Regions from separate parts of the Glutamicibacter soli genome, predicted to be linked through region 2. Evidence: predicted binding sites of a transcription regulator. Region 2 holds the regulator's gene; the other holds the start of a gene.

Region 1 (9,389 bases), 1.3 Mb from region 2:
CAATGTCTTCCACGTTGTCGGTGGGCACTTCGGCGACTGGCGGCGCAGGCACGACAGGGGTTTCGACGGCAGGCTGCTGCACGGGGGCCTCAATGGCCGCCGGCGCTGCCGGCTCGGTCTGGGTTTCCTGCTGTGCAACGGTGATGCTCTGGAGGGCATCGTCCGTGGTTTCGGTAGCCTGTGCCGGAGCGGCAGAGACGAGAAGTCCAGAAATAACCGCTGCCGAAAGCAGGGTGGTATTGATCTTAGGCGACATGGTGTCTCGATTCCCCAAAGAAGTCACAGGCAGTTGCGGGACGCCGAGGCGTTCCGCTTCAGTGATGACAGATTTATGGCCTGTGAAAGTGCTGAATGATTAAAGTACAACCTATCCGAAGAATGCACCGCCGCCAAGTAATTCCACGTCTCTTACAACGGGACTTTGCCCACCCGTGCCCAGGGCCCCCGAACGGGACTTCAAAACCGTTACCAACACGTAGGCTAGAGCCTATGAGCATCCTGATCGACCCACCGTCATGGCCTGCCCATGGAACGCTCTTTTCGCATCTGGTTTCCGATGCGACGCTCGATGAACTGCATGCCTTTGCCCGTGCGCACCAGCTACCCGAGCGCGCGTTCGACAGGGACCACTACGACGTGTCGCAGTCCCGCTATGCCGAGCTGGTGCGGGACGGCGCGCACGAGGTTTCGGCCGGCGACCTGGCTCGGGCGCTGATCGCCTCCGGGCTGCGCATCCCGGCCAAGTACCGCCCGGAAAAGCTGGGACCGGTGCTGTCCCGCCGTTGGGCCCGAACTCTGCCCACCGAACCCCAGCTGGGCCGCGAGCTGCTGGAACGCTGGTCGCAGTCGCATCGCAGATACCACGACAGGGTCCACCTGCTGTCCGTGCTGGAGGCCTTGGATTGGCTGGCGAAGGACCAGGCCGACGGCGAGGAGCGCATGCTGCTGCAGCTGGCCGCCTGGTTCCACGACGCGGTGTACCACGGAGCCTCGGACGACGAGGCCAAGTCCGCGATCCTTGCCCGCGAGCGCCTCTACGGGCTGCTGAGCCCCGGGGCGGTGTCCAGGGTCAGCGAACTGATCCTGCTCACCGCAGGGCACTCCCCCGGCGACCACGACCGCCTGGGCCGGATCCTGTGCGATGCGGATCTTGAGGTGCTGGCCCGCCCGCAGCCGGCCTACCAGCGCTATGCCCAGGCGATCTACCAGGAGTACGCGCATTTCCCGCGCCCGGCCCTGGCTGCCGGACGGATCAAGGTGCTGGGCTCGCTGCTGGAGAAGGACAACATCTACAGCACCGTGCGTGGCATCGACCGCTGGGAAAACGCGGCCCGCAGCAACGTCGGCGCGGAGATCTCAGTGCTGCGCGGCTGGCTCGGCGAATAGCTTCCGGCTTTTAACGGCCTGTGGCCCGTTTCCCCAGGGGAAACGGGCCACAGGCACCAGGTAGTCTCGGCGGGGTGCCGAGCCGGGCGGGGAAGCTTAGAAGCCGCCCATGCCGCCCATGCCACCCATGTCGTCACCGGCTGGTGCGGCGCCGGCAGGAGCTGGCTTGTCCGCGACAACGGCTTCGGTGGTCAGGAACAGGCCTGCGATCGATGCGGCGTTCTGCAGGGCCGAACGGGTCACCTTCACAGGATCGTTCACGCCGGCTTCCAGCAGGTCGACGTACTGGCCGGTGGCGGCGTTCAGGCCGTGGCCGGCAGCCAGGCCCTTGACCTTGTCGGCGACAACGCCTGGCTCCATGCCGGCGTTCAGGGCGATCTGCTTCAGCGGAGCTTCGATGCCGACGCGCACGATGTTCGCACCGGTTGCCTCGTCGCCTTCCAGCGACAGCTTCTCGAAGGCTGCTGCGCCGGCCTGGATCAGGGCTACGCCGCCGCCGGCGACGATGCCCTCTTCCACCGCTGCCTTGGCGTTGCGCACGGCATCTTCGATGCGGTGCTTGCGCTCCTTGAGCTCCACCTCGGTGGCTGCGCCGGCCTTCAGCACGGCGACGCCGCCGGAGAGCTTTGCGTGGCGCTCCTGCAGCTTCTCGCGGTCGTAGTCCGAGTCGGTGTTCTTGATCTCGGCTGCGATCTGGGCCTTGCGGCCTTCGATGGCGTCGGCTTCGCCGCCGCCTTCAACGATGGTGGTCTCGTCCTTGGTGATAACGACCTTGCGGGCGGTACCCAGAACTTCCAGGCCCACGTTGTCCAGGGACAGGCCGATCTCCTCGGAGACAACCTGGCCGCCGGTCAGGATGGCGATGTCGGTCAGCATGGCCTTGCGGCGGTCGCCGAAGCCCGGAGCCTTGACGGCAACGGACTTGAACAGGCCGCGGATCTTGTTCAGGATCAGGGTGGCCAGGGCTTCGCCCTCGACGTCTTCGGCGATGATCAGCAGCGACTTGTTCGACTGCATGACCTTCTCCAGCAGGGTGACCATGTCCTTGACCGAGGAGATCTTGGAGTTCACGATGAGGATGTATGGGTCCTCCAGCACGGTCTCCTGGCGCTCTGCGTCGGTGACGAAGTATGCGGAGATGTAGCCCTTGTCGAAGCGCATGCCCTCGGCCAGCTCCAGCTCGAGGCCGAAGGTGTTGGACTCCTCAACGGTGATGACGCCCTGCTCGCCGACCTTGTCGAGAGCCTCGGCGATCAGGCCGCCGATCTCAGGGTCGCCTGCGGAGATCGAGGCGGTAGCAGCGATCTGCTCCTTGGACTCGATCTTCTTGGCGGCGGCGAACAGCTCGGCGGTGACGGCCTCTACGGCCTTGTCGATGCCGCGGCGCAGCGCGATCGGGTCGGCGCCGGCGGCAACGTTGCGCAGGCCTTCCTTGACCAGTGCCTGGGCGAGAACGGTTGCGGTGGTGGTGCCGTCGCCTGCGACGTCGTCAGTCTTCTTGGCAACTTCCTTGACCAGCTCTGCGCCGATCTTCTCGTATGGATCCTCGAGCTCGATCTCCTTGGCGATGGACACGCCATCGTTGGTGATCGTCGGGGCACCCCACTTCTTTTCCAGAACAACGTTGCGGCCGCGTGGGCCCAGGGTCACCTTTACGGCGTCTGCAAGGGTGTTCAGGCCGCGCTCAAGTCCGCGGCGTGCTTCCTCGTCAAATGCAATCATCTTGGCCATAGTGGCTTTCGGTCCTTTCGGGACGATTTTGCGAAAATGCAACCGACAGACAGCGCCCGCGACGGACGAGTGCAACGGCTGGGCATCGGGCCTGCAGCCGCGTCAGCTCTCGCTATCTGAGGTATTCTTCACGCTCCCTGCGAAGCGACGTCTGAGGCCGGACCGGCTGCGGTTAAAACGCGAAAAGCCGATCGGCGTTAGCAGTCGCAACGCATGAGTGCTAATACAAATATTGGCACTCTCGCCCTGCGAGTGCAAGCTGATCGGCTCACAGCGAAGCAATTGGATACTGCGGGGTTAGCGTACTTCGAGGGTGTCGTCCGAGCCCATCACCACGGTCACCCGGTTCGGAATGTTCTGGGTCTGCAGAACCTCGTCGATATTCAGCACCTCAGCGGCCTTTTCGGCCGTGGTGCGATAGGCCTCCGAGGTGTAGTACACGGTGGAGGTCTCGGCCGGGCGGGTCCAGTTGCTGGCGGTGATATTGGTGAATCCGGCCTCGGACAGGGCGTCTTCGCCGGCCGAGGCGATGCCTGCGATGCTGGCGCCGTTGTAGACGCCGATCAGCTGCCCGAAGAGCACGTCGTCATCATCGATGGTGCTGGAGGCGGAGGGGGTGGCGCTTTCGGTTTCGCTCGGGCTGGAGGTGGCGTCCTCGCTCGGGGCTGCCGAGGTGGTTTCGGTGGGGTTCGGGGCGGAGCCGACAATCGGCTTCAGGCCGCCGGGGCCGAAGAAGTAGGCGAATGCGCCCACCAGGACGACAAGCACTGCTGCAATAACTACCCAACGAAGTTTTCCACCGGACGTCGTGGAGGCGGCAGACTGCGCCCACCCGTTGGCGTGGTGCGAACCCACACGGGTGTTGAACTCCGGAACGCGATCGAATTCGTCACGTGGGTAGTTGGTCATTCTTGTCCTTGCTCGAGGTCTGACTGGTCGCGGCCGGTTCCGGAAACTAGCGTCCGGAGCCGACGGTACCGCTCACACGACGTCTGGTAGACCTAAGCCTACGCAGGCGTTTGACCAGCATTGGGTCGTAAGCCAACGCCGCGTCCGTCTCAATCAGCTGGTTCAGCAGCTGGTAGTAATTCGTCGGCGACATGGAGAACTGTTTGGTAATGGCCTGTTCCTTGGCGCCGGCATACTTCCACCACAACTTTTCCATGTTCAGGATCTGCTGGGAACGCTCATCGAGTTCCGAGTCGGGATTCATCACGAAATCCACCAGCACTTCACCCTCAGCCATGCGTCCACACCTCTTTCCTTCACCCGGCAAAGTCCGGTCTCGGCCCTGCGTTCTGCTCCGCCAGTGGCGGACATACCACCGATATTCTAACCAACTCGCCTGTGCTGCGCCGCGCCCGCGGGCACAGCCACGCCATAATACCGGCAGAATGGATGCCATGGACAACCTGCAGCCCTCCCTGTTCGGCGACCCGGAGCCGGTACCGGTCCCCCGCTACGAGCCGGAGGATTTCCCCTTCCACCACGGCGCCAGATCCATGGCGGAGCGCGGATTCATCGCCCAGGACTGGGTCCCGGTGCTGCTGCCACTCGATGGCAAGCTCCGGAAGATCGCCGCTGAACTGGCACGACGCAGCGCCGCCGGAGAGCAGATCCTCCCGGAACCGCACGTGATGTTGCGCGCACTTCGCATTCCGCGCTCGCAGGTGCGCGTCGTGCTCATCGGACAGGATCCGTATCCGACCCCGGGCCATGCCAACGGCTTGGCCTTCGCCGCCCAGGCTTCGGTGCGTCCGCTGCCCCGGTCGCTGTCCAATATCTACAAGGAGCTGAACGACGATCTGGGCATTGCCCCGGCAGCCCACCCGGATCTCAGCGCCTGGCATGAGCAGGGAGTTCTGCTGCTGAACCAGTCGCTGTCGGTCCAGGCGGGTCATGCCGGGGCGCACCAGCGCCTGGGCTGGTCCGCGGTCGTCGAAGCGGCCATCAGCGCGCTGAACCAGCGCGAGAACCCTCCGGTGGCGCTGCTCTGGGGCAGGCATGCGCAGAAGCTGGCGGGGCTGATGGACCGGATGCCGCAGCTGGCCAGCGCCCACCCCTCGCCGCTGTCCGCCTCGCGCGGGTTCTTCGGCTCGCGGCCCTTCTCCGAAATCAATCGGCGGCTGTCCGAATCCGGACAGCCGCCGATCGACTGGTCGTTGCCTGCGCTGTAGCCGCATTCAGCGGCGGCGGATCAGCCGCCGTTCGCGCCGCGCGCTGGAGGTCAGCGGCCGGCACAGGGTGTCGCCGAAGACCACGCCGCCGGCGATGGAGAGCATGATCGCGAAGGCGTTGAACATCTCCACCAGGCCGCTGGACATGTCGCTGGAGTCGAACACGATGGAGTACATCGCGCGGAAGATCATCAGGCCCGGCAGCAGGAACATGACCGCTGGAGCCGCGATGACCAGCTGCGGGGAATGCAGCTTGTCCGCCGCGAAGCGCGCCGCGAAGCCGATGACCGTGGCCACCACCGCCGGAGTGGCCCGGACGCCCAGCCCGATGTACTCGCACAACAGCTGGATCAGGTAGCCGCCCACGGCGATCCCGGCGGTGGGCAGCAGCAGCTTCACCGAGCTCTGTTCCGTGACGGCGCCGGCGATGATCGCCACCGCCACCAGGATCACCAGCAGCCAGGCCGGGTAGGCGATCTTGTCGATCTGGTGCACGTCCACGCTGTCCCAGCCCAGCACCGAGGAGATCACCAGCGCGGTGGAGATGCCGGAGACGATGGCCGTATAGGTCAGTCCCGCGGAGAACAGGCGGCCCACGGAGGTCACCGGGAACCCATTGATCGCATCCTGCAGAGCGGAGACGAACCGCCCGGAAGGAAGCAGCAGCAGGATGCCGCCGGACACCACCAGCGCCGGGTCGATGGGCGCATGCAGCTCGTAGCTCACCAGCGCGATGCCCGTGACCACAAACGTGGAGGCCGCAATGGTGAAGAAGGCCGGCACGCGCCACCGGGCGCCGTAGCGCCCGATCTGCGAGACGATCGAGGACGAGCCCATGGCCACCAGCGCACCGAGCCACGACCCGCCGATGAACAGCACGAAGGCCGCCGCGAACACCGCGTTGCCGCTGGCAACGATCCAGCGCGGGAACGGCTTGGGCTTGCGCATGATCGCCTTGAGCCGCTTGGCGGACTCGCTGCGCGAGACGCCGCCGGCGATGATGTCGGAGACCAGCTGGTGCACCAGCACCAGGCCCGCGTAGTTCGCCGTGGAGGAACGCACCACACGCAGGATCGAGTAGCTTTCGGCGTCCGGCGGGCTGTAGTTCAGGTGCAGCGACTGGTTGGTGATATCCACGTCCAGGTAGCTCAGGCCCAGCGCCGCGGTCACCGCGATGATGCTGGTTTCCACTTCCAGCGCGCCGGCGCCGTAGCGGATCAGTGTCTCGCCCAGGTCCAGCGCGAACTCCAGCGTGCGGCGGGCCGACGCGTCCTGGTCCTTGTTGACCGTGGGGTTCGCGTAGGGGGTGCCCTGCAGGCGATCCACGATGTCCAGCGCCTGGGTGGGCGGCGAGGTGGAAATCCACATCTTGGCCAGCAGGCTGCGGGCCACCGGGTTCGCCCGCGTGGGCACCAGGGTGATGCCTTCGTCCGTGGTGTGAACGCGGCCGGTGCGCGATTCGGGGTCCGAGGCAGGGGCCGCGGCGACGCTGGCGCTGACCGCAGTGTTCAGCGGCAGTTCCGAGGCCGTGGGCTCCTCATGATGCTCGGGTTCGGCAAGCTGCCCCATCTTGATTTCGCTGGTGCTGATCCGCGGCAATGCGCCGACGGCCGGATCCGGATCGTCCCCCGCACCACGTGGATTTCCGGAGAACTGGTCGTTGTTCAACTGCGCCACGGATCACCTTCCCGAAACGTTCGATGTTGCATGTAAATCACGATACAACCCGACTTCTGGAAGTTGCTGGGGAATCCTCCAAATCACGGCGTATCGCCGAACACATTCGGGCGTGGCACGCCCCCGGGGGGAATAGTTCCGGGGCGGGGCAAGTTACGCCCAGTGGGAAATTAGATGTATATGCATGCAATATAGCGAGAGGCCGAACCCATGAACACCACCGTGAAACTTCCGCAGGTTGGAGCCGAGACCTTCGGCGATATCACCGAGGACGCCAATGGAACCCCGCTGTCCCACGCCCAGGTGATCCGCAACGTGCTGGCCGAGGGCCAGAAGGCCGAAGAAGTCGGACTCGACTTCTTCGGGATCGGGGAACACCATCGCGATGACTTCTCGATCTCCTCACCCGAGACGGTGCTCGCGGCGCTGGCGGCGACCACGCAGAACATCAAGCTCGGCACCGCAGTCACCGTGCTGTCCAGCGACGATCCGGTCCGCGTGTACGAACGCTTCGCCACCCTGGATGCGCTGTCCAACGGCCGCGCGGAAATCATCGCCGGGCGCGGCTCGTTCATCGAGTCCTTCCCGCTGTTCGGTCTCGACCTCGAAGACTACGAGGAGCTCTTCGAGGAGAAGCTCGCGTTGATGGCCAAGTTGCGCCACGGCGATCCGGTGTCGTGGTCCGGCAGCCACCGAGCGGCCCTGCGCGGCCAGCAGGTCTACCCGCTGCTCGAAGGCAAGCCGTTGACGACATGGGTCGGAGTGGGCGGCAGCCCGCAGTCAGTCATCCGCGCCGCACGCCATGGCCTGCCGCTCTTCCTGGCCATCATCGGCGGGCAGCCCGCGGCCTTCGAACCACTGGTCGACCTGTACCACCGGGCGTTGAAGGAGTTCAGCGAACCGGAACAGCCGGTCGGGGCCCACTTCCACGGACTCGTGGCCGATACCGACGAAGAAGCGCTGGAGCTGCTCTGGCCGCACTACCAGCGCACCATGAACCGTTTGGGCGCCGAACGCGGCTGGGGTCCTGCCAGCCGCATCCAGCTGCAAGCGGCCATGGGTCCGCAGGGCGCCATGATGGCAGGCAGCCCCGAGACGGTGGCACGAAAGATGGCCAAGGCGGTCCGCACGCTCGGACTGTCCCGCATCGATATCAAGTACTCCGCCGGTTCGCTGCCCCACGAGCACCTCATGAAGAGCATTGAAATGCTGGGAACCGAGGTCAAGCCGAGGATCTACGAGCTGCTCACCGAAGGCTCGCAGAACTAGCGGCCAGCCCGGATGCGAAAAAGCCACCGCATTTCTGCGGTGGCTTTTTTACCGGTGGATCTTACTGGACTCGAACCAGCGACCTTTCGCGTGTGAGGCGAACGCTCTAACCAACTGAGCTAAAGATCCATCTGCGCTGTCCGTTTCCGGTTCAGCACCTAGATAATCCTAGCCGCATTCCGACCTACGTTCCAAATCGTGCCGAATCGGCGCCATCCCCGGGCCGCTTCGACCGCCAGGAACACCACGCGCCGAGGGAATCAAAAACCTCCAAAATGGTCGATGACAAGCACTGAAAAACGGTGGCAATTCGTTTATTTAGAGTTCACTTCGCAGCCCTCGTTTCAACTTGTCAAAGTGCACTTTCAGACCCCATAATTTTTCTAGCTCATCGAGCTCAAACTGGGCCCTACAAGGAAGCTGCCGGAAGCCGCCGGCAACGGTCCCCTCAAGGCCAACGAAACCGCCGAACGGATTTTTCCCCGGGAAGCAAAGCCACTTTTTCGTTCGTTCTTAGCTTTTTAGGACCGTACCCCAGTGTTTGAAAACCTGACTTTTGCCTTGTCATGCCTGTCTCCAAATGAGGCCGAACGTGCTGAATTGGCTGGCCTATACGCCGTGACCGATGCCCGCTGGCACCAGAAAATGGACCGCGCCCGCGCGGTCGTAACCGTCCGCGACGGCGAGCTCCTGGTCGCCGCCGGGGTGGTGCACGATTCGATCATCGCCCCGACCAGCGCCATGGACGCGCTCGAGCTCGGCTCCATGGCGGTGCGCCCGGACTACCGCCGCATGGGCATCCGCCAGCATGTCGCGTCGATGCGCCTCGAATTCGCGCTGCACGCCGGAGGCACGCCGATCACCATCATCGATTCTGCGAACCCCGCCTCGTGGGCGTACTACGAACGTTCCGAGCTGTGGGAGCGCGAGCGTACCTTCGAGCAGGACGGGCAGACCAAGTTCATCTACCGGGCTACCGACGCCGCGCGCGACTGGGCCGCCGGGCTGCCGCAGCCTGAACCCGCTGTGCAGGACGTCGTCCTGGTTGCCCTGCCGGCCGAGGATTCCCTCGCACCGGTATCGCTGCAGCCGGCGCTGGAACAGGCGGTGCAGGCCCAGCCGGCGCCGTCGCTGGCCATGGAGCTGGGT
Region 2 (9,389 bases):
GCAGCGCCGCGACGGCCATGGCCATGGCCAGGAAGGTCTTGCCGGTGCCTGCCGGGCCGATGCCGAAGGTCACCGTGGAGTCCTCGATGGCATCCACGTAGGATTTCTGGTTCACCGTCTTGGGCCGGATGGAGCGCCCGCGGCCGGAGAGGATCTTCAGCCCCAGCACGTCGGTGGGGGCGTCCCGGTTCCCGGCGCTGAGCATCTTGATGATCTGCTCGATGGTTTCCGCGCTCATCCGCGAGCCGCGCTGCGCCAGCGACCTGGCTTCCTCGGTCACCCGCTGCGCCTTGCGCACCTGGACCGGATCGCCCAGGAGGCTCAGGGTCGACCCGTTGGGGCGGAACTGCACGTCCGGGTAGGCGCCGGTGAGGATGCGCAGCAACTCGTCGTTCGGGCCCAGGGTTGCGATCATCAGCTCGGGAGTCTCGAACGTGATGGCCAGCGTCGCCGGCCCGGTCTCGGATTGCCTCTGGTTCTGTTCAACCTGCATGCAGTGCTTCGTGCCCCTTTTGAGCTCGGAAAATAAAAAACTTGCGCAAGTCCAGTCTAGCTAGTCCCCGGCTCCCAACGCGATACGTAGCGCTCCGCCGAGCGCTGAAAATTCTGAAACTAGTATGAAATGAATCTAATCCGAGCAGGTCGCAAAGGTATAGATTTGGTTACGGATTGGTAGGTTTGGCGAATTTCGGCCTCATCGCACACCTTGATGTGTCACGCTATATGAGCGCGCGGAACCACGTTCTCGTTCCGGGCGCCCAAGAATCCCCGCAGAACAGATGGACTGGTCCCAACGTGCAGCAGTGGTACAAGCGCCGAATCCCGCGACGTTTCGCGGCGACCGGCGTCATCGCAGCGGTGGCCCTGGTGGTCGGCTGCGGACTTGCCGCGCGCGACGACAGCTTCGAGATGCCTGCAAACTCCGCCGCCGCGGCGCAGGGTGTCCCGCAGGCCACCGATTCGATGGAACAGGCTTTCCCCGGGCAGAAGATGCCGGTCTACTGGCTGGAGAACACCGACTCGGGGGTCTACCTCTACCGCGAATACGCCACCGACACCCGCCACCAGGAGCCGATCGGCGACGCGATCGCCTACCTGCTCGCCGGGAAGTCGGCCGACCCGGCCTGGTACACGCACCTGAAGTCCACCGACGACGTCGGGGTCTCCATCGACAACCAGAACCTGATCACGCTGGACCTTCCGGCCAAGGTCTTCAGCGCCACGCTCGACGAGGGCCTGTCCGAGCGCGCCATCCAGCAGCTGGTGTTCACCGCGACCGCCGCGGCCTCCAACGCGGGCATCCTGGTCGGCGACACCCCCGCCAGCGTGCGCATCCTGGTCGACGGGAAGCAGAACGCCACCGTCTTCGGCGGATACCGCCTGCAGGACGTCTACCAGCGCGACGCGAAGTACATGGCCCCGATCTGGATCATCGACCCGCAGTTCGGCACCACCACCGCGGCGGGCGCCGTGAAGTTCCACGGCCGCACCTCCAGCTTCGACGGCGGCACCTTCTACTCCCTGCAGGCCAAGGCCGCCGACGGCCAGTCCAAGGTCATTACCGCCGCCAACCGGATCAACGACGAGAGCGTGGAGCCCGACGGATCCTTCACGCTGACCACCCGGCTGCCCGCCGGCAGCTACGCGCTGAGCGTCTGGGGCGAGGAAGCCGGCAGCAAGGCCAAGGTCGGCGAGACCAGCTCCGAGTTCACCGTGCGCTGAGCGCCGGCGCCCGCCCACCACCGAATAAACAGCGAATGCCGCAAACCCCTCGGGGTTCGCGGCATCCGCTGATTAATCCGGCTAGAGCTCGCCGAGCAGGTGGCGCACCAGGACCAGCGCGGCAGGGCCGGCGGTGGAGGCGCGCAGCACATGGCGTCCGAGCAGCGCCGGATGCGCTCCGGCGGCCACGAACGTGTCGAGCTCTGCATCGCTGATGCCGCCCTCGGGGCCGACGACCAGCACCACGCCGGTACCCGGCGCCGCCTCGGGCAGCCAGCCGGACACGGCTTGGGCCACCGAATCCCGCGCCTGCTCGTGCAGCACCAGCACCAGGTCGCCGGCGGCCGCGTGCGCGGAAATCGCCGCGGCCAGCGACTTGCTGGAGACCAGCTCCTTCACCTCGGGTTCGAAGCTGCGCCGGGACTGCTTCTGCGCCGAGCGCACCTGGGCGCGCCACTTGGCAAGCGCCTTGTCCGCCTTCGCCGCGTTCCAGCGCACGATCGAGCGCTCGGCCTGCCATGGGCGGACGGTGAAGACGCCCAGCTCCACGGCGGATTCCACGGCCTGCAGGTCGCGGTCCCCCTTGGACAGCGCCTGGATGAGCGTGGCTGGATGCTCCGGGGGCTGCTCCTGCAGCCGTTCAAGCACGGTCACCGTGAGCAGCTCCTTGGAGGCGGCTGCCACCTCGACCACCAGGCGCAGCCCGGTGCCGTCGAGCAGGTCCAGCTGCTCGCCGGCCTGGGTGCGTTTGACCGCCACCGCGTGGTGCGCCTCCGGCCCGGTCAGCGCCAGGGTGTCGCCCACGCGGGCCTCGGCCCCCTGCTGCGGGTCGATCACGAAACTGTGGTTGCTCATGGCCTAGCGCTGGTTCAGCTTGTCCCGCAGGCGCGAGAACATGCCGCCTGAATGCTCGACGCGTCCGGCGCTCAGCTCTTCGCCGCGCAGCGTGGCCAGCTGCTCGAGCAGCTCGCGCTGGGCGGCGTCCAGCTTGGTCGGGGTCTCCACCTGCAGGTGCACGATGATGTCCCCGCGCTTGCCGCCGCGCAGGCGCGGCACACCCAGGGCCGGCAGGGTCAGGGTGTCCCCGTCCTGGGCCCCCGGCTCCACGTTCAGGGTCTGCTCGCCGTCGAAGGTCTCCAGCTTCAGCTCGCAGCCCAGCGCCGCGGCGGTCATCGGGATGGTCATCTTGGCGTGCAGGTCGTTGCCGGAGCGCTCGAACACCTTGTGGCGGCGCACGTCGACCTCGACGAACAGGTTGCCGTTCGGACCGCCGCCCGGGCCTGCCTCGCCCTGGCCGCGCAGCTGGATGCGGGTGCCCGAATCCACGCCGGCCGGCACGTTCAGCGATTTGGAGACGTGTTCGCGCACGCGGCCCTCGCCGTTGCACTCGATGCAGGGATCCGGGATGGTGGTGCCGAAGCCGTGGCAGGCGGCGCAGGTTTCCACCGTCATCATCTGGCCCAGGAAGGAGCGCACCGGGCGCTGGACCTGGCCAGCGCCGTGGCAGATGGTGCAGGTGACCGGGCTGGTGCCCTCGCGGGTGCCGTCGCCGTGGCAGGTCTTGCAGGTGACGGCGGTTTCCATCTCCAGCGGGTAGACGGTTCCCTTGACGGCGTCTTCCAGGTCGATGGTGATGGTGATCAGCGCGTCGCGGCCCGGCTGGGTGCGGGACATCGGCCCCTGCGCCTGGCCGCCGCCGAAGAACTGCTCGAAGATGTCGCCGAAGCCGCCGAATCCGGCGCCCCCGCCGAAGCCCGGCTGGCCGTTGCCGTTCTCGTCGCCCGTGGCGTCGTAGTTGGCGCGCTTCTTCTCGTCGGAAAGAACCTCGTAGGCGCGGGTGACCAGCTTGAACTGCTCGGCCGCGTCCTCGCTGGGATTCACGTCCGGGTGGAGTTTGCGCGCCAGCTTGCGGTAGGCGCTTTTGATTTCCTGCGGGGTCGCGTCCTTGGCGACACCCAGGGTCTCGTAATGCGAGCTCACGATCTTCGCCGTGTCCTTTCCTTTAAAATTTCACTTCTCAAGTTGTGCTGCGAACCGGCCGCGGGGCTAGTTCGCCAAAATCTTCGACAGGTAGCGGGCCACCGCGCGCACCGAGGCCATGGAGGAGGAATAGTTCATCCTGGTCGGGCCGAGCACGCCGAGCTTGCTGCGCTGGTCGTTGCTGTAGGTGGTGGCGATGACCGCCGCGTCGGTCAGCTGCCCGTAGTGGTTCTCGGTGCCGATGGCCACGGCCAGGCCGCGCGAATCCGCCTCCAGTTCGGAGAACAGCTTCAGCAGCACCACCTGCTCCTCCAGCGCCTCGAGCACCGGAGTGATGCTCAGCGGGAAGTCCCCCTCGACGCGGGCCAGGTTCGCGGTGCCGGCCATGACGATGCGCTGCACGTTCGCCGCCTGCGCCATTTCCTCCAGCGACCGCAGCACGCTGCCCACCAGCGGCGTCTCGTGCTGCGCCGGAACCACTGCCTCGTTGCTCAGCGGGCCGACGAGGTCCGCCAGCCGGTGGCCGCCGAAGGAAGTCAGCAGCCACTGCTTGAGGTTGTCCAGCTCCTCGTCCGAGTACGGCCGGGTCACCGCGATCATGCGCTGGTCCACGGTGCCGTTGGAGGCGATCATCACCATCAGCACCTGGCCCGAGCCCAAGCCCACCAGGTCGAGGTTGCGCAGCTCCGCGGTGTCGTAGTGCGGCACCTGGATCATGGCAACCTGGTTGGTCAGCCGGGCCAGCAGGCGCACGGTGCTGTGCAGCATCTCGTCGAGGTCCTGCGAGCTGTCCAGGATCTTGTTGATCGCCTCGCGCTCGGCGCGCGACAGCGGCTTGAGCTCGCCGATCTCGTCCACGAAGCGGCGGTAGCCCTTCTCCGTGGGGATGCGCCCCGAGGAGGTGTGCGGGGCGGCGATCAAGCCCTCCTCTTCGAGCAGGGCCATGTCATTGCGGATGGTGGCGGCGCTGACCCCGAGGTTGTGCCGTTCGCGCAGCGCCTTGGAACCTACGGGCTCGCGGGACTGGACATAGTCCTCCACGATGGCGCGCAACACGTCAAGACGTCGTACTTCGCTCACGAAAACACCTCCCGGGAAACCACGCCCGCACAATTGGCACTCTAACCTGTCAAGTGCCAAGTCTAATACCTTCGGCAGTTGCTAGCATTGGATTTCGAGCGTATTCGATCACAGCGAAAGGCAGTCCGTGTCCAATTTCTCCTGGGGACCGCAAGACCTGAGTGCTCCGGCACCCAAAAAACTCCGCCAGGTGCCCGTTGAACGCGGCATAATCCTGGAAGATGCGGTCTCCGGCTGGGTCGGCGAGGTCGTCAAGACCGAGAAGTCCGGCGGCATGCGCGTGATCGTGCTGGAGGACCGCCACCGCAAGACCCGTTCCTTCCAGGCCGGCTTCGGCTTCCTGCTGGAGGGCGAACCGGTGGAGATCGTCGAACCTGTCGCGAAGGCCAAGGCGCCGAGCACCATGATCTCCGCCTCCGGCTCGCGCGCGGTGGCAGACCTCAAGGCCCGTACCGCCCGCGCCAGCCGCATCTGGGTCGAAGGCAAGCACGACGCGGAACTGGTCGAGAAGGTCTGGGGCCACGACCTGCGCGTGGAGGGCATCGTCGTCGAACCGCTGCATGGCGTCGACGACCTGGCCGGGGCCATCCGCCAATTCAACCCCTCGCCGACCCGCCGCCTGGGCATCCTGGTCGACCACCTGATTTCCGGAACCAAGGAAGAGCGCATCGTCGCCGAGGCCATGAAGGTCCCCGGGGCTGCGGGCAACGTGCTGATCCTCGGCCACCCGTACGTGGATGTCTGGCAGGCGATCAAGCCGGACACGCTGGGCATCAAGGCCTGGCCGGTCATCCCCCGCGGGACCGACTGGAAAACCGGCGTGCTGCGCGCCTTCGGCTGGCCGCATGCAACCGCCGAGGATATCGGCATCGGCTGGCAGCGGATCCTGTCCACGGTCAAGCACTACGGACAGCTGGAACCGGCGCTATTGGGTAAAGTTGAGGAACTAATCGATTTCCTTACCACGGAAGATTACGGTTTCCTAACAATTGACTAAGATTTGGACTTTCAGGGTGCCATTGGGCGGGGCGTCAGCGGAAGCTCGATATCATGGTGGAGAAGCCGCACCGTAAGACAAGGACATTTCCGTGACATCTCGCCAGGTACCATCATCTGAGAATTCGCGTTTCGAGGGATCAAACGTGTCCGCGCTGCCGCTCTCCCCGTCGGAAGACCGCCAGTGGGCCATGATGGCGCATTTCGGCGCGATCCTCGGCTGCATTCCCTCGGCCATCATCTTCGCCGTCTACCGCGACCGCGGCCCCTTCACCGCCCAGGAATCCAAGGAAGCGTTCAACTTCACCTTCCCGCTGACCATTCTGGCGATCGTGCTGAACATCCTGAACCTGCTGCCGGGCATCGGCTGGCTCTTCGCGGTCATCGCCGTGTGCCTGTGGGTCTTCATGACCCTGATGGGCGCGTATGCCGCGATCCAGGCAAACAAGGGACGCCCCTACCGCTACCCGATCAACCTGCGGTTGATGAAGTAGCGGCAGGGACGCCAGCGCTTGCGAACGTCCTAGAAATCCAGCAGCTCACGCACCACGAGGTCGGCCAGGAGCCGGCCTCTTTGCGTTAGCACGATGCGTCCGGCGAACGCTGCCTTGGCATCGATCAGCTCGTCGGCGATCAACCCGGCGACCTTGGTGCGGCCGGCGGATTCCAGTTCGCTGATCTGCATGCCGGAGCTGAGCCGGGTGAGCAGCATGGTGCGTTCGAGCTGAACTGCCTGCGCGTCGGGGAACTCGCGGCCGTGTCCGGGCGAGATGCCGCCGTCGATGCGCTGCTGGTAGGCGGCCGGGTGCTTGACGTTCCACCAGCGCAGCCCGCCGACATGCGAGTGCGCGCCGGGGCCTGCGCCCCACCAGTCCCCGCCCTGCCAGTAGGCGATGTTGTGGCGGCAGGCATGCCCTTCGCCGCGCGCCCAGTTGCTCACCTCGTACCACTGCAGGCCGGCGGCCTCGAACAGCTGATCGGCCAGCTGGTACTTCTCCGCGTGGTCGTCGTCGTCAATGTCCGGAACCTCGCCGCGGCGGATCTGCGCGGCCAGCTTGGTGCCGTCCTCGATGATCAGCGCATAAGCGGAGATATGGTCCGGCTCGTAGCTCAGCGCGGCCTCGATGCTGGTACGCCAATCCGCCAGCGACTCCCCCGGGGTGCCGTAGATCAGATCGACGCTGACATCCAGCCCTGCTTCGCGGGCCCAGGCCACGGCCTGCGGCACGCGCGCCGGGTCATGGGTGCGCTCGAGCACCTTCAGCACATGCGGCACGGCTGACTGCATGCCGAAGGACACGCGCGTGAACCCGCCGTCGGCCAGCTGACGCAGGCTTTCGCGGCTCACCGAGTCCGGGTTGGCTTCGGTGGTGATTTCAGCGCCGGGCTTGATGCCGAACTCGTCGCGGATCCGGCCGAGCACCGAAACCAGGTCCGAGGCGGGCAGCAGGGTCGGGGTGCCGCCGCCGAAGAAGACCGTGTCGATTTCGCGGTGCGGTACCCCGGAACGGTCAAGCACGCCGCGGGCGAAGCCGATCTCCTGGCCCACCGTGGCAGCGTAGGTGGCCTGGCTGGAGCCATTGCCCAGCTCGGTTGCGGTATACGTGTTGAAATCGCAGTAGCCGCAGCGCACCGTGCAGAACGGAATGTGGACATAAAAGGACATGGTCCGCTCCGCCGCACCGTGCGCGCACGCTGCGGGGAGCAGACCATCGGCCGGAGCCGGATCGCCGTCAGGCAATACTGAGGGCATCTAGCTACTTCTTCTTCGGCTCATCGGTGGACAGCGCGGCGATGAACGCCTCCTGCGGGACCTCCACGCGGCCAACCATCTTCATGCGCTTCTTGCCTTCTTTCTGCTTTTCCAGCAGCTTGCGCTTGCGGCTGATGTCGCCGCCGTAGCACTTGGCAAGCACGTCCTTGCGGATCGCGCGGATGTTCTCGCGGGCGATGATGCGCGAACCGATCGCGGCCTGGATCGGCACCTCGAACTGCTGGCGCGGGATCAGCTCGCGCAGCTTCGAGGTCATCATGGTGCCGTAGCTGTAGGCCTTGTCGCGGTGGGTGATCGCGGAGAACGCGTCGACCGTATCGCCCTGCAGCAGGATGTCGACCTTGACCAGGTCCGCGACCTGCTCGCCGTCGGCCTTCCAGTCCAGCGAGGCGTAGCCGCGGGTGCGGGACTTGAGCTGGTCGAAGAAGTCGAACACGATCTCGGCCAGCGGCAGGTGGTAGCGCATTTCCACGCGGTCCTCGGAGAGGTAGTCCATGCCGCGCATGGTGCCGCGGCGGGACTGGCACAACTCCATGACGGCGCCGATGAACTCGCTCGGGGCCAGGATGGTCGCGGCGACCATCGGCTCGTGCACCTCGAGGATCTTCCCGTCCGGGAATTCCGAGGGGTTGGTCACCGTGATCAGCTGCTTGTCCTCGCCCATGACCTCGTACACCACGTTCGGGGCGGTGGAAATCAGGTCGAGGTTGAATTCGCTTTCAAGGCGCTGGCGGGTGATTTCCAGGTGCAGCAGGCCCAGAAAGCCCACACGGAAGCCGAAGCCCAGGGCCACGGAGGTTTCCGGTTCGTAGATCAGCGCGGCGTCGTTCAGCTGCAGCTTGTCCAACGCGTCGCGCAGCGCCGGGTAGTCGGTGCCGTCCAGCGGGTACAGGCCGGAGAACACCATCGGCTTGGGCTCTTCGTAGCCGCCCAGGGAATCGGTGGCGGGCTTCAGCGAGTTGGTGACGGTATCGCCGACCTTCGACTGGCGCACGTCCTTCACGCCGGTGATCAGGTAGCCCACCTCGCCCACTCCCAGGCCCTTGGACGGGATCGGATTCGGGGAGGAGACACCGATTTCCAGCAGTTCGTGGGTGGTGCCGGTGGACATCATCTGGATGCGCTCGCGCGGTTCCAGCTTGCCGTCGACCACGCGAACGTAGGTGACCACGCCGCGGTAGGTGTCGTAGACCGAGTCGAAGATCATCGCGCGGGCCGGGGCGTCGGCCTCGCCGACCGGGGCAGGCAGCTGCTTGATGACTTCGTCCAGCAGCGCCTCGACGCCTTCGCCGGTCTTGCCGGAGACCTTCAGCACTTCCTCAGGCTCGCAGCCGATCAGGTTCGCCAGTTCGGCCGCGTACTTCTCAGGCTGCGCGTTGGGCAGATCGATCTTGTTCAGCACCGGGATGATCGTCAGGTCGCCCTCGATCGCCAGATACAGGTTCGCCAGCGTCTGGGCTTCGATGCCCTGGGCGGCGTCCACCAGCAGGATCGCGCCTTCGCAGGCGGCCAGCGAGCGGGACACCTCGTAGGTGAAGTCCACGTGGCCCGGGGTGTCGATCATGTTCAGGGCGTAGGCCGTGCCGTCGGCCTCCCATGGCATGCGAACCGCCTGGGACTTGATGGTGATGCCGCGCTCGCGCTCGATATCCATGCGGTCCAGGTACTGCGCTTTCATTTCGCGCGCAGAAACCACGCCGGTCAGCTGCAGCATGCGGTCGGCCAGGGTGGACTTGCCATGGTCGATATGCGCGATGATGCAGAAGTTACGGATAAGCGACGGATCGGTCGCGGCAGGCACCGGAGCGGTGCGGGCCAATGGAGACACCTAAACAGA

Evidence for each region. Region 2 encodes HrcA, which represses chaperone genes, less so after heat shock. Its sites were predicted from a motif close to TTNGCACTCGNNNNNNNCGAGTGCNAA; they were not measured.
Region 1: the regulator HrcA is predicted to act here: its motif matches at 3,315-3,341, upstream of groL (chaperonin GroEL).

The regions. Positions count from the first base shown of each region.
Region 1 is NZ_CM125969.1:602,491-611,879, reverse strand. Features, by position in the region: gene ACTX90_RS02990 (LPXTG cell wall anchor domain-containing protein) at 1-256, opposite strand, end outside; gene ACTX90_RS02985 (DUF4031 domain-containing protein) at 490-1,386, shown strand; gene groL (chaperonin GroEL) at 1,483-3,117, opposite strand; gene ACTX90_RS02975 (LytR C-terminal domain-containing protein) at 3,415-4,026, opposite strand; gene ACTX90_RS02970 (DUF3263 domain-containing protein) at 4,073-4,363, opposite strand; gene ACTX90_RS02965 (uracil-DNA glycosylase) at 4,521-5,294, shown strand; gene ACTX90_RS02960 (threonine/serine exporter family protein) at 5,301-6,971, opposite strand; gene ACTX90_RS02955 (LLM class flavin-dependent oxidoreductase) at 7,182-8,240, shown strand; tRNA gene ACTX90_RS02950 (tRNA-Val) at 8,296-8,369, opposite strand; gene ACTX90_RS02945 (GNAT family N-acetyltransferase) at 8,859-9,389, shown strand, end outside.
Region 2 is NZ_CM125969.1:1,855,224-1,864,612, forward strand. Features, by position in the region: gene ACTX90_RS08830 (PhoH family protein) at 1-493, opposite strand, end outside; gene ACTX90_RS08835 (GerMN domain-containing protein) at 796-1,722, shown strand; gene ACTX90_RS08840 (16S rRNA (uracil(1498)-N(3))-methyltransferase) at 1,804-2,577, opposite strand; gene dnaJ (molecular chaperone DnaJ) at 2,581-3,702, opposite strand; gene hrcA (heat-inducible transcriptional repressor HrcA) at 3,769-4,782, opposite strand; gene ACTX90_RS08855 (DUF3097 domain-containing protein) at 4,910-5,779, shown strand; gene ACTX90_RS08860 (DUF4870 domain-containing protein) at 5,925-6,272, shown strand; gene hemW (radical SAM family heme chaperone HemW) at 6,302-7,531, opposite strand; gene lepA (translation elongation factor 4) at 7,536-9,380, opposite strand.